Regions from separate parts of the Pseudomonas sp. JDS08PS003 genome, predicted to be linked through region 2. Evidence: predicted binding sites of a transcription regulator. Region 2 holds the regulator's gene; each other region holds the start of a gene.
What was found. The regulator FliA, encoded in region 2, starts transcription of late flagellar genes. The targets are predictions, from matches to a motif close to CTAAAGTTTNNNNNNNNNNNGCCGNTAA.
Positions count from the first base shown of each region.

Region 1: motA (flagellar motor stator protein MotA) is a predicted target of FliA. The motif match lies at 4,968-4,995, and genes of this name have one in related genera.
Region 3: P7C00_RS16905 (methyl-accepting chemotaxis protein) is a predicted target of FliA. The motif match lies at 3,544-3,571, and genes of this name have one in related genera.
Region 4: P7C00_RS31330 (methyl-accepting chemotaxis protein) is a predicted target of FliA. The motif match lies at 2,618-2,645, and genes of this name have one in related genera.

Region 1 covers NZ_CP120724.1:724,949-732,304, forward strand. Annotated here, with positions in the region: gene P7C00_RS03265 (AhpA/YtjB family protein) at 1-199, opposite strand, end outside; gene serB (phosphoserine phosphatase SerB) at 333-1,547, shown strand; gene asd (archaetidylserine decarboxylase) at 1,621-2,481, opposite strand; gene rhdA (thiosulfate sulfurtransferase) at 2,500-3,315, opposite strand; gene P7C00_RS03285 (HDOD domain-containing protein) at 3,359-4,897, opposite strand; gene motA (flagellar motor stator protein MotA) at 5,064-5,915, shown strand; gene motB (flagellar motor protein MotB) at 5,919-7,025, shown strand; gene rsgA (small ribosomal subunit biogenesis GTPase RsgA) at 7,078-7,356, opposite strand, start outside.
Region 2 covers NZ_CP120724.1:2,005,474-2,012,829, reverse strand. Annotated here, with positions in the region: gene P7C00_RS09145 (flagellar motor protein) at 1-150, opposite strand, end outside; gene P7C00_RS09140 (chemotaxis response regulator protein-glutamate methylesterase) at 150-1,271, opposite strand; gene P7C00_RS09135 (chemotaxis protein CheA) at 1,319-3,595, opposite strand; gene P7C00_RS09130 (protein phosphatase CheZ) at 3,608-4,396, opposite strand; gene P7C00_RS09125 (chemotaxis response regulator CheY) at 4,427-4,798, opposite strand; gene fliA (RNA polymerase sigma factor FliA) at 4,964-5,704, opposite strand; gene fleN (flagellar synthesis regulator FleN) at 5,701-6,531, opposite strand; gene flhF (flagellar biosynthesis protein FlhF) at 6,650-7,356, opposite strand, start outside.
Region 3 covers NZ_CP120724.1:3,779,927-3,787,282, reverse strand. Annotated here, with positions in the region: gene P7C00_RS16920 (hypothetical protein) at 1-276, opposite strand, end outside; gene P7C00_RS16915 (AAA family ATPase) at 609-1,133, opposite strand; gene pnuC (nicotinamide riboside transporter PnuC) at 1,130-1,693, opposite strand; gene P7C00_RS16905 (methyl-accepting chemotaxis protein) at 1,782-3,416, opposite strand; gene P7C00_RS16900 (undecaprenyl-diphosphate phosphatase) at 3,711-4,541, shown strand; gene P7C00_RS16895 (DUF1294 domain-containing protein) at 4,538-4,960, shown strand; gene P7C00_RS16890 (MmcQ/YjbR family DNA-binding protein) at 4,957-5,316, opposite strand; gene P7C00_RS16885 (LysR substrate-binding domain-containing protein) at 5,313-6,221, opposite strand; gene P7C00_RS16880 (FMN-dependent NADH-azoreductase) at 6,352-6,963, shown strand; gene P7C00_RS16875 (dienelactone hydrolase) at 7,228-7,356, shown strand, end outside.
Region 4 covers NZ_CP120724.1:6,980,152-6,987,507, forward strand. Annotated here, with positions in the region: gene P7C00_RS31325 (Ca2+-dependent phosphoinositide-specific phospholipase C) at 1-404, opposite strand, end outside; gene P7C00_RS31330 (methyl-accepting chemotaxis protein) at 527-2,503, opposite strand; gene P7C00_RS31335 (LysR substrate-binding domain-containing protein) at 2,696-3,616, opposite strand; gene P7C00_RS31340 (NorM family multidrug efflux MATE transporter) at 3,774-5,174, shown strand; gene P7C00_RS31345 (bifunctional diguanylate cyclase/phosphodiesterase) at 5,229-6,902, opposite strand; gene rep (DNA helicase Rep) at 7,170-7,356, shown strand, end outside.

The DNA of each region.
Region 1 (7,356 bases), 1.3 Mb from region 2:
GACCCAGGGCGTCGGCTTGTTCGTGCATGGCTTGCTTGAACTGCAGGCCCATCACGCCGGCATAGATCACCAGGGCCAGGGCGACCAGGATCACGTTATGGCTGGCAATGCGCAATGCAATCGGCACACGGCGGTGGCGCAGTGCACGGAAGATCAGCAGGAAGAAGTTATCGGTTTTAACTGGCGTGGGCCGGTTCACTGAGCTCGGCTCTTTTGTCCGTGAAGTTGACGCGCAGTATAGCGACAGGCCCTAGACCGGCAAAGCGCTGGCTGTGCCCGATGGTCACCGAAAGTGGGTAGAATGCGCTTTTTTTCCACCTCGGGGGTGCGCCTTGCGCGAAATTGTCCTGATAAACATCACCGGCGAAGATCGTCCCGGTCTGACTGCGGCCATTACGGGTGTTCTGGCCCAGGGTGGTGTGAACATTCTCGACATCGGTCAGGCGGTGATTCACGACACCTTGTCGTTCGGCATCCTGGTTGAAATTCCCAGCAACGAGCAGAGTTCGTCGGTGCTCAAGGACATTCTGTTCACCGCCTACAAGCTCGACCAGCAGGTGCGTTTCACACCGGTGTCCGAGGACGATTACCAGCAGTGGGTCGCCGGGCAAGGCAAGCAGCGCCATATCGTCACCCTGCTGACGCGCAAGGTCACCGCCGAGCAGTTGCAGCGGGTGAGCTCGATCACCGCCAAGTACGGCTTGAACATCGACCATATCGATCGGCTGTCCGGGCGCATGCCCTTGGATATGCCAGCGGATCAGGGCAAGGGTTGCATCGAGTTCTCGGTGCGTGGCGAGGCCGCCGATCCGCAAGCCCTGCGCGCCGAGTTCCTTAGTGTGGCCCAGGAGCTGAACGTCGATATCGCCTTCCAGGAAGATTCGCTGTTTCGCCGCAACCGGCGCTTGGCGGTGTTCGATATGGACTCGACCCTGATCGAGGCCGAAGTCATCGACGAACTGGCCAAGGCGGCTGGGGTGGGTGAGCGGGTGGCAGAAATCACCGAGCGGGCCATGGCCGGCGAGCTGGATTTCCGTGCCAGCTTCAAGGAGCGCCTGGCCTTGCTCAAGGGCCTGGACGTCAGCGTGCTGGACTCCATCGGCGCTTCCCTGCGCCTGACCGAGGGTGCTGAAACCCTGTTCGCCGAGCTTAAGCGCCTGGGTTACAAGACCGCGATTCTCTCTGGTGGCTTCACCTATTTCGCCAAGCAGTTGCAAGCCAAGCTGGGTATCGACTACGTGTTCGCCAACGAACTCGAGGTGGTGGACGGTAAGGTTACCGGCGTCGCCATCGAGCCGATTGTCGACGCTCAGCGCAAAGCCGATCTGCTGCGCGAGCTGGCCCACAAGGAAGGCCTGCGTCTGGAGCAGACCATCGCTGTGGGTGACGGCGCCAACGACTTGCCGATGCTGGGAATTGCCGGCTTGGGCGTGGCCTTCCGTGCCAAGCCGCTGGTCAAGCAATCGGCCAAGCAGGCGATCTCGACCCTGGGCCTGGATGGCGTGCTTTATCTGCTGGGTTTCCGCGATCGCGACGGGCAGCTCTGAGTCGCCGGGAAAAATCCCCGCCGATAAAAAACGCCGCTGATCAGCGGCGTTTTTTGTGTCCGGCATTCAGGCCTCAAGCCTTGGGTAGACCCAGACCCTGGCCCATACGCACTGGCGAACCGGCGGCCAGTTCTTCAGCCCACTGCACCTGATCCGGGCCAAACAGCACGATTGCCGTGGAGCCCAGTTTGAAGCGACCCATCTCTGCGCCTTTTTCCAGATGGATCGGGGCACGGGCCGCTTCGTCGTAGCGAACGGTCTTGAGCTCGCGCTTGGGCGGCGTTACCAGGCCGGCCCAGACGGTTTCGATCGAAGCGACAATCATTGCGCCGACCAGTACCAGCGCCATCGGGCCGCGCTCGGTGTCGAAAATGCACACCACGCGCTCGTTGCGGGCGAACAGTTCCGGGACGTTCTCGGCGGTGGTCTGGTTGACCGAGAAGATCCGTCCAGGCACGTAGACCATTTCCCGTAGGGTGCCGGCCAGGGGCATGTGCACCCGGTGGTAATCCTTGGGCGACAGGTAGACGGTGGCGAAGTCGCCGCCCATGAAAGGCGCGGCCAGGGCCGGATCGCCACCCAGCAGTTCCAGTACGCTGTAGCTGTGGCCCTTGGCCTGGAATACCCGGCCGTGCTCGATCGGACCCAGTTGGCTGATGGCTCCGTCGGCGGGGCTGAGGATTGCCCCAGGGGTCGGGTCCAGCGGTCGTGCGCCCTCTTTCAGGGCGCGAGTGAAGAAGGCATTGAAATGTTCGTAGGCCGTTACGTCCTCCACTTGGGCTTCGGACATGTTCACTTGGTACTGCTTGGCGAACCAGCTGGTGAACGCATTCTTGAACCAGCGCACGCGGCACTCGGCAATGCAGCCGGCCAGGCGCGACAGCAGGTGATGAGGCAGCAGGTACTGGCTGAGGATGAACAAACGCTTTTTCATTGGGTGTCCTTAAAAACCTTAAATCTCTACGGGCGTATCGGGATGATTGCCCCATTCGCCCCAGGAACCGGCGTAGCCCTTGACCCGCGGGTAGCCCAGCGCCTTGGCCACCAGATAGGTGAAGCCCGAGCGGTGGTGGGTCTGGCAGTGGGTGATCACTTCTTTGTCTTTGCTGATGCCTAGATCCGCGAGGATCTGCGGCATGTCGCGGCGAATGCGCAGATGACGCGCCTGGTCCATGCCGGCGGTCCACTCGAAGTTCACCGCGCCGGGAATGTGTCCGCCCTTGGCGGCCAGGACTTTCTCCCCGGAGTATTCCAACGGTCCGCGGGCGTCCCAGATTGCAAGGTCGGCTGCACCGAGGCGGCTTTGCAGGTATTCGCGGGTGGCGGTGGGTTCGTCATGCAGGGTCAGCGGCACTGGGCGGCCTGCCGCGGCCGGTACTTCGGTGGTCACCGGCAGGCTTTCTGCCAGCCAGGCCGGCAGGCCGCCGTCCAGGTAGTGGTAGCCAGTGTGGCCGATCACGTCCAGCAGCCAGATGAAGCGGCCGGCCCAGCCACCGCCTTCGTCGTCATAGACCACGTAGACCGCGTCAGGGTTGTGTCCGAGTTCGCCGAACAGTGCTTCGAGAGCGGTCTGCGGCGGCAGCAGTCCAGGGGCGGGAGCCTGGCCGAGTTGAGTGCGTTTGGGATCGACGAAGCGCGCCCCGGGAATATGCCCGGTTGCATAGCGGGCAGCGCTGGTCAGGTCGACCAGGATCAGTTCGCGGGCGTCAAGGCGGGCGAGCAAGTCGCTCGGTTCGATGACCAGCGGCAAGCCAGAGAGGTCAGACATGTCAGGTCCCCAGGGCACAAAGGGAAGGATTGTAGCGCAAGCGTCATTGGCTGCGGTTGGTAAAGCTATGCAAGGCTTTTTCGATGCACTGAGCGGTCTTGCCGAACGCCTGGACGCTGATTTCCGAGAAGGGAACACCACCCTGATCGGCCACGGCCAGCATCAGTACCCGGCCGTTGCACGACAGGGAGCGTATTAGCAGGTGTTCGCCCCGAAACAACTGGCGCAAGGAAGTTGGCAGGTGGGCGGAAAACTGCCCATTGTTGACCGGCGTCAGACGCACCTGGGCAGACTTTTCCAGCAGGCGTTGCAGCACCGTGCTCTGCTTGGCCTGCAGTGTCAGCCCTGCTGTTTCCTGGGGCAGACCATACAGTTGCTGCACCCGCAGGTGGCTCTGGCTGCGGTCGACCATCAGTAGCAGCACTCGATGCATGCCGCAGGCCACCAGGGCATCTCGGGCAAAGCCGGTGAGGTGCACGGCATTGGTGAATGGGCTGGGCTCCAGTAGAAGTTCGCCGCAGAGCTTGCGCCATTTGGCCAGCTCCTCGGCTGTCGGAGCCGGTGCCGGCTGTTCGCCGTTGTGCAGGCGCCGCACATCCCAGGGCCAGATCAGGGCCTGGGCCGGGTGCCAGAGATCGGGCTGGCTGTCATTGCGGGCACTGGTTGCCGCCTGCTGGTGCAGCTGTTGCTGGACCTGTGCGACCGGCATTTGCAGGTACAGGCCGGTGAGGTTTTGCCAGCGTCGGCCATGAGCGTTGTTCCAGGAATGCTGCGCCGCCAGGGCCAGGCCGTTGGCCAGCAGGACGCAGTTGGCCGGCTGGTTCAGCCAGCGCTGCAGGTCCGGGTCCGCATCCAGGCGTTGTTGCTGGCGCAGCGGATGTTCGCTGTCGCGGGCGATCAGCATGACCTTGGCCAGTTGATGCTGCTCCTGGGTCAGCAGGCGATAACCCTGCTGCACCCAGATCGGCAAGTGCCAGGCATGGACCAGGGCCTGGCACAACTCCATCAGCCGAACACCGAACAGTTGCATTTCTACCTGGCGAGCCGACTCGTGCTTATAGATGACCCGCAGTTCCCATTCTTCCACGAGCTTGGGGTAGACCAGGGCCATGGCCCACAGTGGCGAGAGAAACAGCAGGCTGCCCCAGTGAATGTCCTGCCACAGTCGTGCCAGGCGCCCGGCGAAAAAACCGTTGGCTTGCTGGGTGGCGTGCTGGCTGATCAGTTGCAACTGACGCAGTGCCTGGGGGATCTGTTGCTCTGGCAGGGTGGGCAGTTGCTCGAGCAGTTCTTCGGTGCGCTTGAGTCCCAGGCGGTTGACCGCGACCTCCAGGTTTTCTGCCGGTTCGCTCATGCTGCCGTGGGAGTGTCGATTGGCTTCGCGGATCACACTCAAGGCCAGCGCCGGGCTGTTTTGCATCAGTTCGGCAATGTCGCGTAGCGAACTGCGATTGTTGGCGATGGCTTTGCACACTCGATCATGACTGGCTTGCGGCACGGGCAAGCGCACGCCATTGAGGAGCTTTACCCAGGCGTCGAGAGAGGCGGGCGGGGAATGTGGGACGTTGGTTTCATTAGACATGGTCGGGCGCAATCATCGTCTGCTGTGAACACGCCCAGAGCGGGCCAAACTGGCTTTTCGCCTTAACTGGCTATAGTCTGGCGCAGTTTTGCCGATAAGTAGAAGAAGAGTTTTAAGAACTTCCGAATATGACCTTGAACCCGACTCAATAAGTACTCTCCTACCTATGGCTAAAATTATCGGCATCATCGTCGTATTCGCGAGCGTGCTCGGCGGATACGTGCTTTCACACGGCAAAATCGCGGCACTGATCCAGCCCTTCGAGGTTCTGATCATTGGCGGTGCTGCCTTTGGCGCATTCCTCCAGGCCAACCCGGGCTACATGACGATGCACGTCGTCAAGAAATCCCTGGGCATGTTCAGCTCGCGCTTCACCCACACCTTCTATCTGGAAGTGCTGGGTCTGATCTACGAGATACTCAACAAAAGTCGTCGCGAAGGCATGATGGCCATCGAAGGGGACATCGAGGACGCTGCCGCCAGCCCGATTTTCGCCAAGTATCCGGCAGTGCTCAAAGACGAACGCATGACCGCTTTTGTCTGTGACTACCTGCGCATCATGTCCTCCGGCAACATGGCTCCCCACGAGCTGGAAGGCCTGTTCGACATGGAGCTGTTCAGCCTCAAGGAAGACCTTGAGCATCCTTCTCATGCGGTCAACGGGATTGCCGACGGCATGCCGGGCTTCGGTATCGTTGCGGCGGTACTGGGGATCGTGGTGACCATGGCCTCCCTGGGCGACGGCGACCAGAAGTCCATCGGCCTGCACGTAGGTGCGGCGCTGGTAGGTACCTTCTTCGGTATTCTCGCGGCCTATGGTTTCTTCGGCCCGCTGGCCCATTCCCTGGCCCACGATGCCAAGGAAGAACTGAACGTCTACGAAGCCATCAAGGCGTCCCTGGTAGCTTCGGCTTCCGGCATGCCGCCGTCCCTGGCGGTGGAGTTTGGGCGCAAGGTTCTGTACCCGGCGCACCGTCCTAGCTTCGCCGAGCTGGAACAAGCGGTTCGCGGTCGCTAAGTCATGGAAAATAATCAGCCGATTATCATCAAGCGCGTCAAGCGCTTCGCTGGCGGACATCACGGGGGCGCCTGGAAAATCGCCTTCGCCGACTTCGCCACGGCGATGATGGCGTTCTTCCTGGTGCTGTGGCTCTTGTCCACCGCGACCCCGGAACAGAAGATCGCCATCGCCGGTTACTTCAAGGACCCGATCGGCTTCTCGGAAAGCGGCACGCCCTACATCATCGACCTGGGCGGCTCTCCTGAGCTGGCGCCGGACAACACCCTCAACCCCGAGATCAAGTCCCAGCCGCAGCCGGACAAGGTCACGGTGGATGCCGATCAGGTGGAGGGCATGGCCGAGCAGGTTGAGCGCGAGCGTCTCGAACTGCTGCTGCAAGAGTTGCAGAACAAGGTTGAAGAGAATCCCCAGCTGCAGAAGTTCAAGGATCAGATCCTCTTCGAAATCACTCCGGACGGCTTGCGGATCCAGATCATGGATGCCGAGAACCGGCCGATGTTCGACTCTGGCAGCGCCCGTCTGAAGCCGTATTTCGAAGACATCCTGCTGGCCATGGCCGACACCATCAAGGCGGTGCCGAACAAGATCAGCATCAGCGGCCATACCGATGCCACGCCTTATGCCGGCAGCGGTGAGTTCGGCAACTGGGAACTGTCCGCCAACCGTGCCAACGCTGCGCGTCGGGCTCTGGTGGCTGGCGGTTATCCCGATCCGCAAGTGGCGCGGGTGGTGGGTTTTGCCTCCTCGGCGCTGTTCGACCGCAAGAATCCGTTCAACCCGGTCAACCGGCGGATCGACATTGTGGTGCTGACCAAGAAGGCCCAGCGCGCCATTGAAGGCGAGCAGACGGATCCCAACGCTCCAGTGCCCAATCAGGGGAGTGGGGCGCCAGGTGAAGTGCCGGGTGCGGCGGCGGATCCGAATGCCTTGCCGCCGGGCAGCGAGCCATTGCCGGCCCATGAAGTGCGCCAGCGCATGAACATCTTCGAGGATGGTGTATTGAAGATGGATGAGCAGGGATCGGCCGGCCAGGCGCCGGCTCCCAAGCCGGTTGCGCCGGCGTCCCAGCCTGCGACCCCAGCGGCCGCACCGGGAACTGTCAGGTGACAAACAACAAGGCCGCGAAGATCGCGGCCTTGTTGTTTCTACGGCGGTGGGTTCAGTAGCTGCTGTCTGGCAGGCTGGCGAGGATCGAACGGTAGCTGTTCATCCGTTGCTGCTGGATGCGCCCGTCTTCCAGAGCCTTGAGCAGTGCACAGCCCGGCTCGCGATCGTGCTTGCAGTCGCGGAAACGGCAGGTGCCCAGCAAGTCGTTGAACTCAATGAAGCCGGCTTCGACATCGGCGCGGCTGACATGCCCCAGGCCGAATTCCCGGATACCGGGGGAGTCGATCAGTTCACCGCCGCCCGGGAAGTGGAACAGTCGCGCAGTTGTGGT
Region 2 (7,356 bases):
CTGCAGCAAGGCAGCGCCAATGGTCCCGCCAAGCACGATCAGTGCCGCCGGGCCATTGGCCAGAGCCGACAGGTGACCACCTTCCAGGTAGTTGCCGCCGATGATGGCGACAAACGCCATGATGATCCCGATAAGGCTGAGCACATCCATCAGAGACAGGCCTCGACCAGATGCCGGCCGATGTCATCCAGGCTGTACACCGCATCCGCCAGGTTGGCTTTGACGATGGCCATGGGCATGCCGTAGATCACGCAACTGGCTTCATCCTGGGCCCAGACCGCGCTGCCACCCTGCTTGAGCAGGCGAGCACCTTCACGGCCGTCAGCGCCCATACCGGTCAGTACCACCGCCAGAACTTTGTCGCTGTAAGATTTGGCTGCAGAACCGAAGGTGATGTCCACGCACGGCTTGTAGTTCAGGCGCTCGTCGCCAGGAAGAATCTTCACCGCACCACGACCGTCGATCATCATCTGCTTGCCGCCAGGAGCCAGCAGCGCCAGGCCCGGACGCAGGATGTCGCCATCCTCCGCTTCCTTGACGCTGATACGGCAAAGCTTGTCCAGACGCTCGGCAAAAGCCTTGGTGAAGGCCGCCGGCATATGCTGAATCAGTACGATAGGTGCCGGAAAGTTGGCCGGCAGTTGGGTCAGGACCCGCTGCAGCGCCACCGGGCCACCGGTGGAAGTACCGATCGCCACCAGCTTGTAGGCCTTGCGCTTGGGCGCCGGTGATGCCGGGCCGGCAGCCGGTGCCGGAGCACGGACTGGAGCAGGTGCAGGTGCAGGCGCTGGACGACTGCCGCCAAAGCTCGACGGCGCCGGAGCTGGAGCAGCCGGTTGCGGCGCCGGGGCGCTGTAGCTGCTGAAACGGCGATTACTGCGCGAAATGCTGTGGACTTTCTCGCACAGCAGTTGCTTGACCTTCTCGGGATTGCGCGAGATGTCTTCGAAATTCTTCGGCAGGAAATCCACAGCCCCGGCATCCAGCGCGTCGAGGGTCACTCGAGCGCCTTCGTGGGTCAGGGAAGAGAACATCAGGACCGGCGTCGGGCAGCGCTGCATGATATGCCGCACTGCGGTGATGCCATCCATCATCGGCATCTCGTAGTCCATGGTGATCACGTCCGGCTTAAGCGCCAGGGCCTGATCGATCGCCTCTTTACCATTGGTCGCCGTACCGACGACCTGGATATTCGAATCCGCTGAAAGAATTTCCGAGACGCGGCGGCGGAAAAAACCCGAATCGTCCACCACCAGGACTTTGACTGCCATAAACACTCCGTTAGGTGGGGCGAGGCCAACCGCCCCTCCCCGCCGAATCAAATACGCCGTGCGGCGTAACGCTTGAGCATGCTCGGAACATCGAGAATCAGAGCGATGCGGCCGTCACCGGTAATGGTGGCGCCGGACATGCCCGGGGTTCCCTGAAGCATTTTGCCCAAGGGCTTGATGACCACTTCTTCCTGACCTACCAGCTGGTCGACGACAAAGCCGATCCGCTGGGTGCCCACCGAAAGGATCACTACGTGGCCTTCACGCTGCTCTTCATGAGCGGCGGAACTGACCAGCCAGCGCTTGAGGTAGAACAGGGGCAACGCCTTGTCACGCACGATCACCACTTCCTGACCGTCCACCACGTTGGTGCGGGACAGGTCGAGGTGGAAAATCTCGTTGACGTTGACCAACGGGAAAGCGAACGCCTGGTTACCCAGCATCACCATCAGGGTCGGCATGATCGCCAGGGTCAACGGCACCTTGATGACGATCTTCGAGCCCTGGCCCTTGGTCGAGTAGATATTGATCGAACCGTTGAGCTGGGAAATCTTGGTCTTCACCACGTCCATGCCCACGCCACGACCGGAGACGTCGGAAATCTCGGTCTTGGTGGAGAAGCCCGGGGCAAAGATCAGGTTGTAGCACTCGGTGTCGCTCAGGCGGTCGGCCGCGTCCTTGTCCATCACGCCGCGCTTGACGGCGATGGCCCGCAGTACGTTCGGGTCCATGCCCTTGCCGTCATCGGAAATCGACAGCAGGATGTGATCGCCTTCCTGTTCCGCCGCCAGCACCACCTTGCCACCGCGGGACTTGCCCGAGGCTTCGCGCTCTTCCGGCGATTCGATGCCGTGGTCCACCGCGTTGCGCACCAAGTGCACCAGCGGGTCGGCCAGGGCCTCTACCAGGTTCTTGTCGAGGTCGGTTTCTTCCCCCACCAGTTCCAGGTTGATTTCTTTCTTGAGCTGCCGGGCCAGGTCGCGAACCAGACGCGGGAAGCGCCCGAAAACCTTCTTGATCGGCTGCATGCGGGTTTTCATTACCGCGGTCTGCAGATCGGCCGTCACCACGTCGAGGTTCGACACGGCCTTGGACATGGCTTCGTCGCCGCTGTTGAGACCCAGGCGCACCAGACGGTTACGCACCAGAACCAGCTCGCCCACCATGTTCATGATTTCGTCCAGGCGCGCGGTATCGACCCGCACCGTGGTTTCTGCTTCGCTGGCAGGCTTTTCCGCTGGCGGCGCAGCCGCCGCGCGAGCAGGAGCCGGGGCTGGAGCCGCGGCCGGCTTCGGTGCTTCAGCCTTGGCCTCGGGCTTCTTCGCCACTGGCTTGGCGACTGCAGCGCTGGCTGTCGCAGCGGCTGCCGCAGGTGCAGCTGCCGCCGCCACGGCCGGCTTCGACGCACCCGGGGCTTCGGAGAATTTGCCCTTGCCGTGCAACTCGTCCAGCAGCGATTCGAATTCGTGATCGGTGATCAGGTCGCTGCCAGCGGCTGCCGCGCTTGGCGCAGCCACTGCCGGAGCAGGCGCCGCAGCCACGGCCGAATCCAGCGCATCCACGGCAAAGGTGCCCTTGCCATGCAATTGGTCCAGCAAGGCCTCGAATTCGTCGTCGGTGATTTCGTCGCCACCGGCGGCTGCGCCAGGCGTGGCGTTGGCCGCAGCCGGGGCCACCGCATCGGCGGCGAACTGGCCTTTACCGTGCAGTTGGTCCAGCAGCGACTCGAACTCGGCGTCAGTGATTTCATCGCTGGCCGGCTCGCCCGCAGCCACTGGAGCAGCGGCAGGCGCAGCCTCGGCGTCGGCCTTGGCGGCATTCAGCGAATCGAGCAGCAATTCGAATTCGTTATCGGTGATATCCCCGCCCTGGGCCTCAGGCTCGGCAACGGGTTCAGCCACCTCTTCCACAACAGGCGCTGGAGCCTCGGCACCGGCGGGTTCGGCCAGGCGCGCCAAGGCGGCCAGCAGTTCCGGTGTCGCGGCAGTAATTTCGGTGCGCTCACGGACCTGGCTGAACATGCCGTTCACCGCGTCCAGAGCCTCAAGCACCACGTCCATCAGTTCCGAGTCGACTCGCCGCTCACCCTTGCGCAGGATGTCGAAGACGTTCTCGGCGATGTGGCAGCACTCCACCAGCTCATTGAGCTGGAGGAAGCCGGCGCCCCCTTTAACAGTGTGAAAACCGCGAAAAATTGCATTGAGCAAGTCCGCATCATCTGGCCGGCTTTCCAGCTCGACCAGTTGTTCGGACAGTTGCTCTAGAATCTCGCCGGCCTCAACCAGGAAATCCTGAAGGATCTCTTCATCGGCGCCGAAGCTCATTAATGGGTGCTCCTAGAATCCAAGGCTGGAAAGCAAATCGTCTACATCGTCCTGACCGGACATAACGTCTTCCCGTTTATCGGCATGAATCTGCGGACCTTCACCCTTGGCGAGATGTTTTTGCGGATCTTTTTCAGCGAGGATCGATTCACGGTCATGTTCGATGCCGGCGAAACGATCGACCTGGCTGGCCATCAAGACGAGTTTGAGCAGATTGCTTTCGACTTCCGTGACCAACTGGGTCACACGCTTGATCACCTGACCGGTCAGGTCCTGGTAATCCTGCGCCAGCAGAATGTCGTTGAGGTGGCCCGATACGGTGCGGGTTTCCTGCTCGCTGCGCGTCAGGAAACTGTCGACCCGGCGTGCCAGTTCGCGAAACTCTTCAGCGCCGACCTCACGCCGCATAAAGCGCCCCCAGTCTGCGCTCAAGGCCTGGGCTTCAGTGCTCAGGCCGTTGACCAACGGGGTGCTGCTCTCTACCAGGTCCATGGTGCGGTTGGCTGCGGCTTCCGTGAGCCGGACCACATAGGACAGGCGCTCAGTGGCATCCGTGATCTGTGAAACTTCCTCGGCTTGCGGCATGTGCGGGTCAATCTGGAAATTGACGATTGCGCTATGCAGCTCGCGGGTGAGCTTGCCCACTTCCTGATACAGGCCGCGGTCACGGGTCTGATTGAGCTCATGGATCAATTGCACCGCTTCGCCGAACCTGCCCTTTTCAAGGCTTTCGACCAGTTCCAGCGCATGTTTTTTCAGGGTCGACTCAAAGTCGCCCAGTGAAGATTCGTTATGCTCCATAGCTCCCCCGTGGCGGAATGGCTACGCGTCTCAACCGATGCGTTCGAAGATTTTTTCGATCTTCTCTTTCAACGCCTGAGCCGTGAATGGTTTGACGACATAGCCGTTTACGCCGGCCTGGGCAGCTTCGATGATCTGCTCGCGCTTGGCTTCAGCAGTAACCATCAATACCGGCAGGTGCTTGAGTTTTTCATCGGCACGCACGTGGCGCAGCAGGTCGATACCGGTCATGCCCGGCATGTTCCAGTCTGTTACCAGAAAGTCGATGCTCCCGCTGTTGAGTACCGGAATGGCAGTGGTGCCATCGTCGGCCTCGACCGTGTTGGTGAAACCCAGATCACGCAACAGGTTTTTTATGATCCGCCGCATCGTTGAAAAGTCATCAACGATGAGGATTTTCATGTTCTTGTCCAATTCGACCTCCAAGCAGTCTTAAACGCATCCAGCACCTGAACGCGCCATTCAATCAATTCGGCATAACACACAACGACTGCATGGAGCACATACCGCAAGACCGGTGCAGCGCTTGCTTCACCGGTCCTGATCGCAGTGTCCCCACACTGCCTGTCAGCGCGCTCGCCACTCCCCCAAACGCCCCCGCAAGCGGGCTGCGCACTGGCTGTGTAACTGGCTGACCCGCGACTCGCTGACCCCCAGGACCTCACCGATTTCCTTGAGGTTCAGCTCTTCGTCGTAGTACAGCGCCAACACCAGTCGCTCGCGCTCCGGCAAATTGGCAATCGCATCCGCCAACGCAGCCTGGAAGCGTTCATCCTCCAGGTCCCGTGACGGCTCGAGATGAGCACTGGCGCCATCCTCATGCAGCCCTTCATGTTCGCCGTCCTGCAACAGGTCGTCGAAACTGAACAGGCGGCTGCCCAAGGTGTCGTTCAAAATCCCGTAATAATCGTCGAGACTCAATTGAAGTTCGGCCGCAACCTCGTGATCTTTAGCGTCACGACCGGTTTTAGCTTCAATTGCGCGAATGGCATCACTGACCATGCGCGTATTACGGTGCACCGAACGCGGTGCCCAATCGCCTTTGCGAACCTCGTCGAGCATCGCCCCACGGATACGGATACCCGCGTAGGTTTCGAAACTCGCTCCCTTGCTCGCGTCGTATTTGGTCGACACTTCGAGCAAACCGATCATCCCGGCCTGAATCAGGTCTTCCACCTGAACACTGGCCGGCAACCGCGCCAGCAGGTGATAGGCAATACGCTTGACCAGGGGCGCGTAGCGCTCGATCAGTTCGTATTGGCTGTCACGTGCCGACTTCTTGTAGAGGTTGTAGCCGCTGGCAGTCATAGCACCGGTCCCGCTGTTTGATGCACTAGCCGCTCGACAAAAAACTCCAGATGCCCGCGTGGGTTCGCTGGCAACGGCCAGGTATCGACTTTTTGCGCGATGGCCTTGAACGCCAATGCACACTTCGAACGAGGAAAGGCTTCATAGACCGCACGCTGCTTTTGCACGGCCTTGCGTACGCTTTCGTCGTAGGGAACTGCGCCGACGTATTGTAAGGCCACGTCCAGGAAGCGATCCGTGACCTTGGTCAATTTTGCAAACAGGTTGCGCCCTTCCTGAGGGCTCTGGGCCATGTTGGCCAAGACCCGGAAACGGTTCATGCCATAGTCGCGGTTGAGCAGTTTGATCAGCGCGTAGGCGTCGGTGATGGAGGTCGGTTCGTCACAGACCACCAGCAACACTTCCTGGGCCGCGCGGACGAAACTGACTACCGAGTCACCAATACCTGCAGCGGTGTCGATCACCAGTACATCGAGATTGTCGCCGATGTCGCTGAAGGCCTGGATCAGACCGGCGTGCTGGGCGGGGCTCAGGTGCACCATGCTTTGGGTACCCGAAGCGGCCGGAACGATGCGAATGCCGCCAGGCCCCTGGAGCAGCACGTCGCGCAGCTCACAGCGCCCTTCGATGACATCCGCCAGGGTGCGCTTGGGGGTCAGACCCAACAGGACATCGACGTTGGCCAGTCCCAGATCGGCGTCCAGCAGCAAGACTCGCCGGCCGAGCTCAGCCAGAGCCAGGGACAAGTTCACTGACACATTAGTCTTGCCGACGCCACCTTTGCCGCCGGTCACCGCAATCACCTGTACGGGATGCATGCTGCCCATGTTCTTTCTTTACCTTGTCTTACTTAGACGGGGCCACATAACTGGCTGCGCGTTCACCATTGGAACAATGCATGGCAGACCATCGATGTAGATACACTGCAATCTATTCATGTCTACCTCAGCCGACCCGCTTGGTCGGGCTGTGATAGAGGTCAGCGAACATGTCGGCCATGGCTTCTTCGCTGGGTTCTTCCTGCATCTGCACGCTGACAGCGCGACTCACCAACTGGTGCCGGCGAGGCAGGTGCAAATCGTCGGGAATCCGTGGACCATCGGTGAGATAGGCCACCGGCAATTCGTGACTGATGGCCAGGCTCAAGACCTCGCCAAGACTGGCTGTTTCATCCAGTTTAGTCAGGATGCAACCGGCCAGACCGCAGCGCTTGTAGCTGTGGTAGGCAGCGGTCAGCACCTGCTTCTGGCTGGTGGTGGCCAGTACCAGGTAATTCTTCGCCCGAATCCCACGACCGGCCAGGCTTTCCAGTTGCATGCGCAACGCCGGGTCGCTGGCTTGCAGGCCGGCGGTGTCGATCAATACCACGCGCTTGCGCAGCAGCGGGTCCAGGGCCTGAGCCAGGGACTGGCCTGGATCGACATGGGTCACCGACACATTGAGGATACGCCCCAGGGTCTTGAGCTGCTCCTGGGCGCCAATACGGAAGCTGTCCATGCTCACCAGAGCGATGTTCTGCGCGCCGTACTTGAGGACATAGCGCGCTGCCAGTTTGGCCAGGGTGGTGGTCTTGCCCATGCCGGCAGGGCCGACCATGGCGATCACGCCACCCTCTTCAAGCGGCTCGACTTCCGGGGTCTGGATCATCCGCG
Region 3 (7,356 bases), 1.8 Mb from region 2:
GGTGCCGCGGATCAGCGAGCCGGTCCTGATCCCGGCGAAATCGCCATCGGTCATTTCATTGCCGGTCATTTGATTGACCAAAGCCGAAGGGTTGGTATTGACCGATATGGGATTGGGATCTTTTTGCAGAGGCGCACGGCCAATGGGCTGTGCCTGTACGGTGCGTTGGATGATGATCTCGCCATTCCCCGCCGCCAGAACCGGAAGGCTGGACACCGCGCTGACGGCACAGCCGATCAGCAGTAGGCGGGTGAAACTTTGGTTCAGAGTCCCCACGGCGGTATTCCTTCTTCTCAGTGCTGGCCCTAGTCAGCGTTGAGAGGGAGAGAGCAGAAGCCGTGCCGCTTTTGATTTCTTTTGCAGAATCAAGGGCTTGTGAAAATGCAGAGGGGAAGGGCGCAGCAGGTGTTTCAGGATTGAGACAGACGCCGCCGACGGCCATTGGCCATAACCGGGACAATGCTCTGGAACGGGGGTTGCTGCGGGGGTGTATCAGTAGCGCAACAGTTTCGCCGACAGTTGGCCGGGCCCCGGAAAATGGCGGCCTGATCGCCAGGGAGGTGTTTCAGGAATGGACACGTTGGGGGGCGCACGCGCCCGCTACGGGATCAGTCCAGCAGCAGTTGCTGGACCAGGGCGAAGGCCTGCTGCCGGCGCTCCTGCCAATCACCGCGAATGACTCGGTAAGGTTGCGCGTGCAGGTCCAGCCATTGCCGTGTGGCTTCGAAGAAGGCCTGGCGTTGCGCCAGTTGCGGCTGGCAGCGCTGGCCGTCGTCGCTCCAGGCCACATCCTCCGGGGACAGCAACAGGTGCAGGTGGTAATGCCGGGCCAGCAACTGGGGCTCCAGCCACGACGGGCAATCGCCGAACAGGGTCCGGCTCCACAGCAGGTTGCTCAGCAGGTGCGTGTCGAGAATCAGTAGGGCGGGTTGCCGGGCCCGGGCCTGGTCCTCCCATGCCAACTGGCCACGGGCGATCTCGGGGATGTCCGCCAGGCAGGTATCGCGGCGCTCCTGCTCAATGAAGTGGCGCACGTACTCACCCACCTGGATGCCGCCGAAGTGCTTTTGCAGCTCGGCCGCCAGCCAGCTTTTGCCACTGGATTCGGGGCCGGTCAGTACCAGTACCTTCACGACTGCAACGCCGGGTCGGCGCGCCAGGTGCGCCAGCCCTGGACTGCCAGCAGGGTGAACAGGGCATAGAGCGCCGCGGTCAGGTACAGCTCCTTGTAGAGGAACAGACCGACGAAGATCACATCCACGGCGATCCACAGCGGCCAGCACTGCACGCGCTTCTGTGCCATCCACCATTGGGCCACCAGGCTGAAGGCGGTCAGGGCGGCGTCGAGCCAGGGTTGCGCGGCATCGGTCCAGTGGGCCATGGCCGCCCCCAATAACAGGCTGCCCAGCGCGCCGAGGGCCAGGCCCTGGAGCAAGCCAACGGCCTGCAGCTGGCTGACCGGGCGCCCCTGATGCTGCTCGCCGCCCCGGGTCCACTGCCACCAGCCATAAAGCTGCAGCACGGCGTAGACCACCTGCAGCAGCATGTCGGAATAGAGTTTGACCTCGTAGAAGATCCAGCTGTAGAGCAACACCATGACCAGGCCGATGGGCCAGCACCAGGGATTCTGTTTGACCGTCAGCCAGACGGCGATGACGCCTAGCGCAGCGGCAAACAGTTCAAGCCCGGACATGGCGGTTCCTTGGGGAAGTGGAGGAGGGGGCGGATTGTACCCAGTCTGGGCCCTGGGCGTTAGCCCGGGGCCATGACCCTGTGGTGACTCAGACGCGGAACTGGCGCAGCAGGTTGTTGAGCTGTTCCGACAGCTCCTTGAGGTGGCGGCTGGCGGCGCTGGAGTGTTGGGCCGCCAGAGCCGTGCCCTGGGACAGGCCAGCTGCCTGACCGACGTTGTGGTTGATGTCTTCCACCACATGGGCCTGTTGCAGGGTGGCGCTGGCAATCGAGGCGTTCAGGCCGTTGAGGGTGCGCAGGGCCTGGCCGATGGCGTTGAGGCTGGCCCCGGCCAGGCCCGCCTGCTCGATGGTCAACTGGGACGCGCGGCTGCTGTCGCCAATCACCTTGACCGCCGCTTCCGAGTGATTCTGCAGGCGCTCGATCATGCCCTGGATTTCCGCGGTCGATTGCTGGGTGCGCTGGGCCAGCAGGCGCACCTCGTCGGCCACCACGGCAAAACCCCGGCCTTGCTCCCCGGCCCGGGCCGCTTCGATGGCGGCGTTCAGGGCCAGCAGGTTGGTCTGTTCGGCAATGGAGCGGATCACTTCCAGCACGGTGCCGATCTGGGTGCTTTCTGCCGCCAGGGTGCGGATCACTTCCACCGCCTGGTCGATGGTGCCCGACAGTTGTTCGATCTGTTGCAGGCTGCCGTCGATATTGACCTGGCCTTGCTGGGCCTGGGCTTCGGCCTCGCGCACTTCACCGGCGGCGTGCTCGGCGTTCTTCGCGACATCCTGAACGCCACTGGTGACCTGACTGATGGCCGCGGCCACCTGTTCCATCTGCTGGGACTGTTGCTGGCTACGCTCCTGGGCCTCGGTGGCATTGCTGCCCAACTCGCTGGAGGATTGTTCCAGAGCGGCGGCGCTGGTCTGTAACTGCGTGACCACGCCACGCAATTTGGCGGTGAAACCGTTGAAGTGCCGGGCCAGCTCGGTGACTTCATCCTGGCCGTGGGTATCCAGGCTGCGGGTCAGGTCGCTTTCGCCGCTGGCGATATTGGCCATGGCGTGTACGGTTTCGCGCAGTGGGCTGACGATGCTGCGCACTATCAGTACCACCAGCCCGGCCATCAGCAGGGCAATCACCAGGCCGATGGAAGAGGCCCGCAGTACCTGGGCATAGAACTCCTGTTGCAGGTCATCGATGTAGACCCCGGAACCGATGATCCAGCCCCAGGGCTGGAACAGCTGGATATAGGAGGTCTTCTGCACCGGCTGCTCGGCCCCGGGCTTGGGCCAGCGGTAGTCCACCATGCCGGCGCCCTTGCTTTTGGCCAGGGCCACCATTTCGTTGAACACCTCGAAGCCGTCCGGGTCCTTGACTGCCGCAAGGTTTTGTCCGTCGAGCTTGGGGTTGGCCGGGTGCATGATCATCACCGGCGTCAGATCGTTGATCCAGAAGTAGTCGTTCTGGTTGTAGCGCAGCCCGCGAATCACCTGCAGCGCCTGCTTCTGCGCCTGTTCGCGGCTCAGGCTGCCGGCGGCCTCCAGGCCCTGGTAGTAGTTCAATACACCGGCGGCGGTCTGTACCACGTGTTGGGTTTTCTGCGCCTTGGCCTGGTACAGGTCACCATGAATCTGCTTGAGCATCATCACGCCCAGGGTCACCAGGGTCAGCACCGCCACGATCAGGATCAGCCACAAGCGCTGACTGATGGACATCTTGCGTAAGCTATTCATCATCCGGTCACTCCAGATTCTTGTTCTTGTCATAAAAGGCCGTGAGCATCCAAGCACGCCTGCCTTCGAGCGCCAACCCTACGGAAGTCCAATAACATCGCGGCGTATTTTGCGCCTGTCTGTTAGGATTTCGGCGCCTTCGCGCAAAACCTGAACCTTTCTGAAGTTTTCACAGAATTTTCATGGAGTTGTGTTGATCTTATGGGCGCCGAAATCTCGGCTACGCTCGTCGCAGTGAACGCTTTGAATACTTAAAAAAGAGGCATGCCTGGTGCATCGCCTTATGGGGGATTGATGGATCTTTGGACCGCCGCGCAGGCATTGATACTTGGGATTGTCGAAGGCCTGACCGAGTTTTTACCCATCAGCAGCACCGGGCACCAGATCATCGTCGCCGACTTGCTCGACTTCGGGGGCGAGCGGGCGATGGCTTTCAACATCATCATTCAGCTGGGGGCAATTCTCGCGGTTGTCTGGGAATTTCGCCGCAAGATCTTCGATGTGGTGCTGGGCTTGCCCACACAACCCAAGGCCCAGCGCTTCACCGTCAACTTGTTGATCGCCTTCCTGCCGGCGGTGGTGCTGGGGGTGATCTTCGCCGACCTGATCCACGCCTACCTGTTCAACCCCATCACCGTGGCCACGGCCCTGGTGGTCGGCGGCATCATCATGTTGTGGGCCGAGCGCCGGCAGCATCAGGTACACGCCGAAACGGTGGACGAAATCACTTGGAAGGACGCGCTCAAGGTAGGCTGTGCCCAGTGCCTGGCGATGATCCCGGGCACCTCGCGTTCCGGCTCGACCATCATTGGCGGGCTGCTGTTCGGCTTGTCGCGCAAGACCGCCACCGAGTTTTCGTTCTTCCTGGCCATGCCCACCATGGTGGGGGCCGCGGTCTACTCCGGCTACAAGTACCGCCACCTGTTCCAGCCGGATGATTTCCCGGTGTTCGCCATCGGCTTCGTCACCGCCTTCATCTTCGCCATGATCGCGGTCAAGGGCTTGCTGAAATTCATTGCCAGCCACAGTTATGCGGCGTTTGCCTGGTATCGCATCGCCTTCGGCCTGCTGATCCTGGCGACCTGGCAGTTCGGCTGGGTTGACTGGACGGCGGTCAAGCCGTGACGACGGGCCGTAGCGAACCGCGTGCCGGCAGCGGCGCGCGTGTCCACAACCTGAAGCTCAAGTTGCTGGTCTTTGTCCTGCTGTGTGCACTGCCGTTGTTCGGCTCGTTGTCTCTATGGTGGCGAGGGATCTCGATCATCCCCCTGGTCGCCTATGCCGCCGTCAGCCTGCTGACCTTCCTGCTGTACTGGCACGACAAGCGTCGGGCCAGGGCCGAGGGGCAGCGCACGCCGGAGAAGGTCCTGCACGCTCTGGAACTGGCCGGTGGCTGGCCCGGCGCCTTGCTGGCTCAGCAGCTGTTGCGACACAAGACCCGCAAGGTGTCCTATCAGACGCTGTTCTGGCTGATCGTCGCCCTGCATCAGGTCTATTGGATTGATCGGCTGTTCCTGGAAAACCGCCTGCTGAGCCTGTTCTAGAGCAGCAGGCCGACCTGGGTGCGCTTGGGCAGCTTGCTCACCACTAATTGATGGGACGTTTGCAGCAAGGCCTTGAGTTCCTCGGCCCCCAGCGGGTAGGGGCTGTGCATGATGATCCAGTGAGCCCGGGCCAGATAGGGCGCCGGGGCAATGCCCGGACGGTCGACATGGCCAAGAAACAGTTCCCGGTCGACCTTGAAAGCCAGGGAGTCGCCCCGCAGGTTCTGCAGCGCAAACATCTTGTTGCCGGCAATCGAGAACACTCGCACGCCGCCCCATTTGTAGTCTTCCCGCGCGCCTGGCAGGCCCAGGCAGAATTGCGCCACTTGCTCTTCATTAAGGGTTGCGGCTTTCACAGGGCACGTTCTCCACAGCGTTCGAAGGATTCACTCAGGTGTTCGATCCAGGCCCGCACGGCCGGCAGCACACCCCGGCGGTGAGGATACACCGCTTGCAGCCAGCCGCCGGGCAGTGACCACTGGGGCAGTAGTTGCACCAGCTGACCGCTGGTCAGTTCCGCCTCGCAGTACAGCATTGGCAGTACGGTGCAGCCCAGGCCGGCGAGGGCACAGGCGCGACGGACGATGAAGTCATCGATGCCCAGGCGCGCTTCCAGGGCCAGGTCGCAGGCGTTGCCCTGTTGATCCAGCAACCGCAGGTGCACCAAGCGGTCGGCCTCAAGGGCGCCCAGTATCGGCAGGCGCCTCAGGTCTTGCGGGTGGGTCACCGGGTTGTCCCGCAGGAAGGCCGGCGAGGCGACCACCGCTGTCTGTGCCGGGCGCAGGCGTCGGGTGACCAACAAAGGATCTTCGTCGCCTTGCTCACGCACCCGCAACGCCACATCTATGCCTTCGGTCACCAGATCGACACGGCGGTTGAGCAACAGCATCTCCAGCTGCACCTGAGGGTATTTCTCCAGAAAACTGCTCACCAGTGGCGTCAGCAATTCATGGGCCAGGCCCACCGGGCTCGACACCCGCAGGCGTCCTCGGGGCTCGCTGGCCATGCTGGCCACGGCCTCGTCGGCCATTTCCGCTTCCAGCAACATGGCTTGGCAATGGCGCAGGTAGCGTTCGCCCACGGCTGTGAGCTTGAGCTGCCGGGTTGTGCGCTGCAGCAGCCGGGCCTTGAGACGCTCTTCCAGTTCGGCGATGCGCCGCGACAGGCGCGACTTGGGAATGCCCAATTGGCGTCCGGCGGCGGCGAAGCCACCGGCTTCCACCACCTTGGCGAAGTAATAGAGATCGTTGAGGTCTTGCATGGGGAAGGGCTCGATTGTCCTGCTGATGGGACGAACTATCGCATTTATGCCGACTAATCAGCTATTGAATTCATCTGTAGGATTGCCAGCATCCGATCGCCCAGTGGCGGTCCTCACTTGGAGATCCCACATGAAACTTTTGCATATCGATTCCAGCATCCTGGGTGACAACTCGGCATCGCGCCAACTGAGCCACAGCGTGGTCCAGGCGTGGAAAGCCGCCCAGCCTGACCTGGCAGTGACCTATCGTGACCTGGCCGGCGATGCCATCAGCCACTTCTCGGCTGCGACCCTGGTGGCCGCCGGCACCGCCGCGGAACTGCGTGATGCCGCGCAAAAACACGAGGCCGAGCTCAGCGCCCAGGCCCTGGCCGAATTCCAGGCCGCCGACGCGGTGGTGATCGCGGCGCCCATGTACAACTTCACCATCCCGACCCAGCTCAAGGCCTGGATCGACCGCATCGCCGTGGCCGGCCAGACCTTCCGCTACACCGAAGCCGGTCCACAAGGCCTGTGCGGCGGCAAGAAGGTCATAGTGGTCTCGACCTCCGGCGGCCTGCACGTTGGCCAGGCCACTGGGGCGGCTCATGAGGACTACCTCAAGGTGCTGTTCGGCTTCCTCGGTATCACCGATATCGAATTCGTTCGTGCCCACGGCCTGGCCTACGGTGAAGACGTGCGCAACAAAGCCATGAGCGATGCTCAGGCTCAGATCAGCGAGCAGCTCTTCGCCGCGGCGTAAGACTTGTGTAAAGACGCTTTCCTGCACGGCAAGCGCCACTAGACTCTGTATTCTGATCACTGTTTGAAGTGATCGGAATGCGGAGTTTTTTTGTTGGCGGTTTTCAATGTTTCTGGCCCAGGTTATGCAAGTTTTTCGCGGCGGGGAGTCCTGCTCCCTGGCGGTGCATCCGGAGTGACGGGCCAATCTCGCTTCAAGGCCTTGGCGGCAAGGGATGGCAGGGGCAACGGGCTTTCTCGATCCAGCGGCAAAGGTGGGCGTGTGATGAAACGTCTTTGTGCAATGTTACTGATCTGCCTGCTCAGCAGCCTGATTTCGGTGCAGGCCGCCCCTGCGCCACATCCGCACTGGAGCGTTGGCTTTCATGAGATGAGCTTTCTCGATCCCCTGGAC
Region 4 (7,356 bases), 2.1 Mb from region 2:
TGCCCGGGGTGATTGTCGCTCCAGTTCTTCACGTCGTTCAGGCAGGCTTCGAGATCGTTCTTGCCCGTGCCGTCGCCGGTGCAGTTGTTGTCATTGCCGGACTGGAACAGGGTGCCGGGGTTATGCCGCACGAACCAGTGACGGGGTGAACCGCCGCTCACCGCATCGCGCTGATCCCAGAAGTCCAGTTCCAGGGTGCGCACACTGTCGAGCACACTGGTGAAGGTGCGCGCATATTGCTTCTCGTAGCAGTTATGGCAGGCCACCTGGGCAATGCCGTTGAACGGCGTGCTCCAGGTCGCCGGGGCAATGAACGCCGGGCTTTCCTCGCTGAGAGCCATCTGGCTGAACACCAGTGCCGACAGGGCGAGTACGCGCGGGACAAAACGAGTGAGATGAGTCATGCCAGCTCCTGCTGAAAGAGAAGTCCTTGAAGGGCCAATCGCTGCTCATCTGTTTTAGTCGAATCAAGCGTCATTGCAACATTCACCCTGCAACCCAGGGTTGCAGGGTGAAATGGCCGCGGTCAGCGGAAGCGGTCGACTTCCTGGCGCAGGTCGGCGGCCAGTGTTTCCAGTTCACGGGCAGTGACTGCCAGGTTGGACACCACTTCCCGTTGCTCGCTGTTGGCCTGGGCAATGCTCTGCAGGTTGCTGCTGAGCACCGTGGCGGTGCTGCTCTGCTCCTGGGTGGCCGTGGTGATGGCGGCGAACTGCTCGCCGGCGCTGCGGCTCTGCTCGTCGATCAGAGCCAGGGCCGAAGCCACGTCGGCGTTGCGCGACAAGCCTTCCTGCATCAGTCGGTTGCCCTGCTCCATGGTTTCGATGGCGTGGCCGGTTTCCTGCTGGATGCTGTTGATCATCTGCGAGATTTCGTCCGTGGCCTCGCGGGTACGCGACGCCAGGTTGCGTACCTCATCCGCCACCACGGCGAAGCCGCGACCCTGCTCGCCGGCACGGGCCGCCTCAATGGCGGCGTTGAGAGCGAGCAGGTTGGTCTGGTCAGCAATCGCAGTGATCACCCCGACAATTCCGCCGATCTCCTGGGAGCGTTGGCCCAGGGTATTGATCACCGTAGCCGTGCTGTTGAGCGCCCCGGCAATCTGCTCAAGGGACGATGACGCCTGTTCCATGGACTCGCGGCCGATGTGGGTTTGCTGGGCGTTTTCCTGGGCCAGGCGCTGAGTGCTGCCCATATTGTCAGCGATGTTCAGCGACGTGGCGCTGAACTCCTCCACCGCCCCCGCCATGCTGGTGATCTCGCCCGACTGCTGCTCCATGCCCTCATAGGCACCGCTGGACAGGCCGGACAAGGCCTGGGCCCGGCCGTTGACCTCAGCGGCAGAACGGCGGATGTGCTCGACCATGGTCGACAAGGCTTCACCCATCTGGTTGAAGCTACGAGCCAGTTGGCCGATCTCATCGTGGCTGGATACATTCAACCGCGCACTCAGGTCGCCACCGCCCAGGGCCTGGGCCTGACGCACCAGATCACTCAAGGGTGCCAGCTTGCTGCGCAGCAGCCAGACCGTGGCGCCCACCGCCAGCAACATCGCCAACAGGCTGCCGATCACCAGACGGATACCGACGCTCCAGGTCACCGCCCGGATCTCGGCCTTGGGCATGCTCGCCACCACCGCCCAGGGCCCACCGGCAAAAGGCACCGCCAGGCTGTAGAAGTCTTCGCCCTGGTCGCTCCAGAAGCGCCCCTTGCCCGGCTCCTTCGCCGCATCGGTCATGACCTGCGCGGCCTGATCCAGGCCTTGCACGCCCGCCGGCGGCACCAGCCACTTGTGCTGCTCGTCCAGCAAGGCCAGGGAGCCGCTCTGTCCGATGCGGAAGCGCTTGAGATTGTCGAACTGGGCATTCTGCGCATCGGTGTAGTCAAAACCAACGAACAGCACGGCAATCACCTTGCCGGCACGATCCAGCACCGGGGTGTACTGGGTCATGTAGAAGCGCTCGAACAACAGCGCCCGGCCAACATAACCCTGCCCCGCCATGAGTTTCTGATAGGCCGGGTGGGCGTGGTCGAGCAAGGTGCCAATGGCCCGGCTGCCGTCCTGTTTGCTCAGGGAGGTACTGACCCGAATGAAGTCGTCGCCGCTGCGCACGAACAGGGTCGCCACCCCGGCGGTCATCTGCTTGAACTCGTCCACTTCCTCGAAGTTGTTGTTCAGCACCATGTCCCCCAGGTGCAGCCCGGGGGTCTGGACCCCAGCCACTGTCACCGGTTGTTCGGGATGCAGGCTCATGCCGCTGCTGAAGCGGTTTTCAAACAAGCCACTGAGGCGCTGGGTGCTTTCGCGCAGGCTGCTGTGAAAGGTGTTGAGCTGGTCCGCCAGCAGGCGCGCTTCGCTGGCCAAGTGCTCTTCTCGGGTGTCGAGATTCGCCGAATCCAGAGAACGCAGGGCAAACAGGGTACTGCCGCTGATCACCAGGGCGAGTATCAGGGCAAGGGCAAGCCCTAGCTGGGAGGCTATCCGGGCACGGGGTTGGGACATGATGGCTCCTGGCCGAGAAGGCGGATCATCCTGATCGAGTGGCACGCTCGGCAACAATATTTCTAAGTGTTTTTAGTAATTAGGACCTTCCTGAACGCTGGTTCCATGTCCTAGGATTCGGCGGCGCCGGGCAATACTTGAGCGTCTTGCAAGGATATGTGCACAACCTTGCCGGCCGGGTGCTTCAACGTTTCAGCCCAGGCGCTCTACCGCAGGCAATTGCATCGCCTCGACCTCACCCTGGAGAAAGTCGCTGAGACGACGCAAACGTTCACCTCCCGGCCGGGTCTTGGGCCACACCAGGTAATAGTTCAAGCCGCTGGCGACGGCAGTCGGCCAGGGCAGGCTCAAGCGACCTTGAGCGACATCCTCGGCCACCATCAGCAGGTCCCCCATGGACACGCCGTAGCCCCGAGCCGCCGCAATCATCCCCAGCTCCAGAGTGTCGAACACCTGCCCGCCCTTGAGGGAAACCTGATCCGTGAGCCCCATCTGCTCCAGCCAACTGCGCCAGTCCCGCCGGTCAGGAGTCGGATGCAACAACTCCGTGGCCGCCAGCCGCGCCACATCCCAGGGCAGGTCTTCGAGCAGATTCGGAGCGCCCACCGGGACCAGTAACTCCGGGAACAGGTAGCTGGCTTCCCAATCCGGTGGAAAGTGTCCGTTGCTCAGCAGTACCGCACAGTCGAAGGGTTCCTGGTTGAAGTCCACGGAATCCACATCCATCCAGGCACTGGTGAGCTGCACTTCGTTGCCCGGCTGCAGATGGCGGAAACGGCTGAGGCGCGCCAGCAACCAGCGCATGGTCAGGGTCGACGGCGCCTTCATGCGCAGGATGTCGTCTTCGGCCCGCAAGGTATTGCAGGCCCGCTCCAGGGCACCGAAGCCCTCGCGGATGCCCGGCAGCAGCAAACGCGCCGCTTCGGTCAGTTGCAGATTGCGCCCACTGCGCTGGAACAGCCGGCAAGCGAAGTGCTCCTCCAGGGTGCGGATATGCCGGCTGACAGCACTCTGGGTAATGGACAGCTCCTCGGCCGCCCGGGTGAACGAGCTGTGCCGCGCCGCTGCTTCAAAGGCACGCAGGGCATAAAGAGGAGGAAGACGGCGGGACATGGATGCGCTCCGGCAGCGGAATGACGCAACGCTACCAGAAAGTCGTTCGCATGAGTTTTAATCATGCCAGCAAGTATTTTTATCCCTTTGTGCTATGGCCAAGAAGCGCCGAGAATCAGCGCTCTCCCCGACTTTACCCTGATCGAGCCTGATGACCATGCAGCATCCAGCACGTACCGAACTCTGGGCCATCCTGCGGCTGGCGGGGCCGCTGATCGCCTCCCAGCTGGCGCACATGCTGATGGTACTCACCGACACCCTGATGATGGCCCGCCTCAGCCCCGAAGCGCTGGCCGGCGGCGGTCTGGGCGCCGCCAGCTATTCCTTTGTCTCGATTTTCTGCATCGGCGTGATTGCCGCTGTAGGCACCCTGGTGGCGATTCGTCAGGGCGCCGGAGACATCGAGGGCGCCGCCCGCCTGACCCAGGCCGGCCTGTGGCTGGCCTGGGTCATGGCCCTGGTCGCCGGCCTGCTGCTGTGGAACCTCAAACCGCTGTTGCTGCTGTTCGGCCAGACCCCAAGCAACGTCCAGGCCGCCGGCCAGTTCCTGCTGATCCTGCCGTTCGCCCTGCCCGGCTACTTGAGTTTCATGGCCTTGCGCGGTTTTACCAGCGCCATCGGCCGGGCGACGCCGGTGATGGTCATCAGCCTGGCAGGGACTGTGGCCAACTTCCTGCTCAACTATGCATTGATCACCGGCATGTTCGGCCTGCCGAAACTCGGCCTGGTGGGCATCGGCCTGGTGACCGCCATCGTCGCCAACTGCATGGCGCTGGCACTGGCCTGGCACATCAAGCGCCATCCGGCCTACGCCGCGTACCCGTTGCGCCAGGGCCTGGCCCGGCTGAACACCTATTACCTGCGGGAACTGTGGCGCCTGGGCCTGCCCATTGGCGGCACCTATGCGGTGGAAGTCGGGTTGTTCGCCTTCGCCGCGCTGTGCATGGGCACCATGGGCAGCACCCAGTTGGCGGCGCACCAGATCGCCCTGCAGATCGTGTCGGTGGCGTTCATGGTGCCGGCTGGCATCTCCTACGCCATCACCATGCGCATCGGCCAGCACTACGGTGCCGGACAACTGCTGGATGCAAGGTTGGCCGGACGGGTCGGCATCGCCTTCGGCGCGGTGGCGATGCTGGGGTTCGCGATGATTTTCTGGCTGCTACCCAACCAGTTGATCGGGCTCTTCCTGGACCACAATGACCCGGCCTTCGCCGAGGTGATTCAACTGGCGGTGAGCCTGTTGGCGGTGGCGGCCTGGTTCGAGCTGTTCGATGGCACCCAGACCATCGCCATGGGCGCGATCCGCGGCCTCAAGGATGCCAAGACCACCTTCCTGGTGGGCCTGGGCTGCTACTGGCTGATCGGTGCCCCTTCGGCGTGGCTGATGGCCTTTACCCTGGACTGGGGACCGACCGGTGTCTGGTGGGGACTGGCCCTGGGCCTGGCCTGCGCGGCCATCAGCCTGACCCTGGCGTTCGAGTGGCGGATGCGCCGCATGATCAAGCGCGAGCCCGTGGCAGCGGCGATGAACCTTCAGACCAGCAGCGCGGATTGACAGGGAGCTGATCACCGCCGCCCAAGGCGGTGGATCAGCACCGGTATCAGTCGCTTAAAGCGTCCCTTCCTGCAGCGACTGCTGGCTGCTGCCGAACGTCAGGTACTCCATCAGATCAGCCAGGGGCAGCGGCTTGCTGATCAGGTAGCCCTGGACCTGATCGCAGCCAAAGCCTCGCAGCAACGCCAGTTGCTCCGCGGTTTCCACCCCCTCGGCCACCACATCCAGATTGAGGTTGTGGGCCAGGTTGATCATGGCGTGCACCAGTTTGCGGTTCTCTTCACGCTGCTCCATGCCCCCGACAAAGCTCTTGTCGACCTTGAGCAGGGTGATCGGCAGGCTGTTGAGGTGGACGAAGGAAGAGAAACCGGTACCGAAGTCGTCCAGGGAAAAACGCACCCCCAGGCGCCCGAGGGCATCCATGGTCTGCTTCACCAGATCGCTGCGGCGCATCACTGCGGTTTCCGTCAGCTCGAACTCCAGCCACTGGGCTTCAACCCCGCGCTCGGCAATCAGCCGGCTCAGGGTCGAGAGCAACTGGCTGTCCTGGAACTGGCGGAACGACAGGTTGACCGCCATATGCAGCGAAGGCAGCCCGCGCTCGCGCAGGGCCTGCATGTCTCGTAGAGCACGGGAAATCACCCAGTAGCCCAGGGGCACGATCAGCCCGCTCTGTTCCGCCAGGGGCACAAACTCGCTGGGAGGCAGCAGGCCGCGCTCGCCGTGACGCCAACGCACCAGGGCTTCGAGGCCGACAATCTTGCCGTCATGCAGGTTCAGCCGCGGCTGGTAATGCAGCTCCAGCTCGTCACGGCGCAAGGCCCGACGCAGCTCGCTTTCCAGATCGGCAAGGCTGCGAGCGTTGCGATTGATCCGCTCGTTGAAGATATGAAAGGTGCAACCCTGGGTGCTCTTGGCCTGCTGCATGGCGATATGTGCATGCCACATCAACGGGTCGGCGCCGGCATTGGCCCGGGCATGAGCAATCCCCAGGCTGCAGCCGATCAACAGGCTTTCGCCGTCGACCCAATAGGGTTCGGCCATGGCTTCGGTGATGCGTTCGGCCATCCATTCGGCACGCTGCGGCGCGCGGCGGGTGTCGATCAGCAAGGCAAACTCGTCGCTGCCCAGGCGGGCCAGTTGGTCACCGGCCTCCAGCTGGCTCTTGAGCCGCGACACCACCTGCAGGATCAGCCGGTCACCGGCCTGGTGGCCGAGGGCATCGTTGGCGTGACGGAAGTTATCCAGGTCCAGGTGCCCCAGGGCCAGGCCGCGACCATCGTTTTCCGCCAGCCGCGCGGCCAGCAGGGTCTGAAAGCCCTGCCGGTTGGCAATACCGGTCAGGGGGTCCTGCTCGGCCAGGCGTTGCAAGGTGTTTTCCAGCACACCGCGCTCACGCACATGACGCAGGCAGCGGCGCAGGGCATCGGTACTCAGGCAGGAACCCACCAGCCAGTCGCTGACGCCCACCGGGGCCACCGAGGGCTCATGGTCCAGCAATAGAATGGTGGGCAAACTGCAACGCCCGGGACCGGGCTGCAGGCGTGGAATGGTCAACAGGACCGCATTGCGATCGTCTTCGAACAAACGACTGACCGACTCCCAGGTGGGAGCACTGATCAATACCACCGAGTCTCCCAACGGAGCGACACACTCGCGCAACAACGCTGTCCACACAGGCTCTTCGGCCAGTAGCAGCAAACGCAAGGGTTCGACAGGCTTAGACAAGCTAGCTCCCTAGACTCTGCAAAATAAGTTGGCGGCGGGCATTATGGCGCGCAAATAAGCAATAACAATTGATATTGATTATCATACGCAATTTCTTGTACCGCTCTAACTCGAACATTAGACGCATATTCAGCGCGCATCCTGAGGGAAAGTATCAAAACCGGCAAATTTAGATAGCGTTGTGCGTCACAAGTCGGAGAGAGCAGCAGAATCTGTCCAGCCTGTTAAAATGCCCGCCCTTTTCGTAACCGATCCCTTTTTACTGTCATGTCCCGACTCAATCCCCGGCAGCAAGAAGCCGTGAACTATGTCGGCGGCCCTCTTTTGGTGCTCGCCGGCGCAGGCTCCGGCAAGACCAGCGTGATCACCCGCAAGATCGCGCACCTGATCCAGAACTGCGGCATCCGCGCCCAGTACATCGTCGCCATGACCTTTACCAACAAGGCCGCGCGGG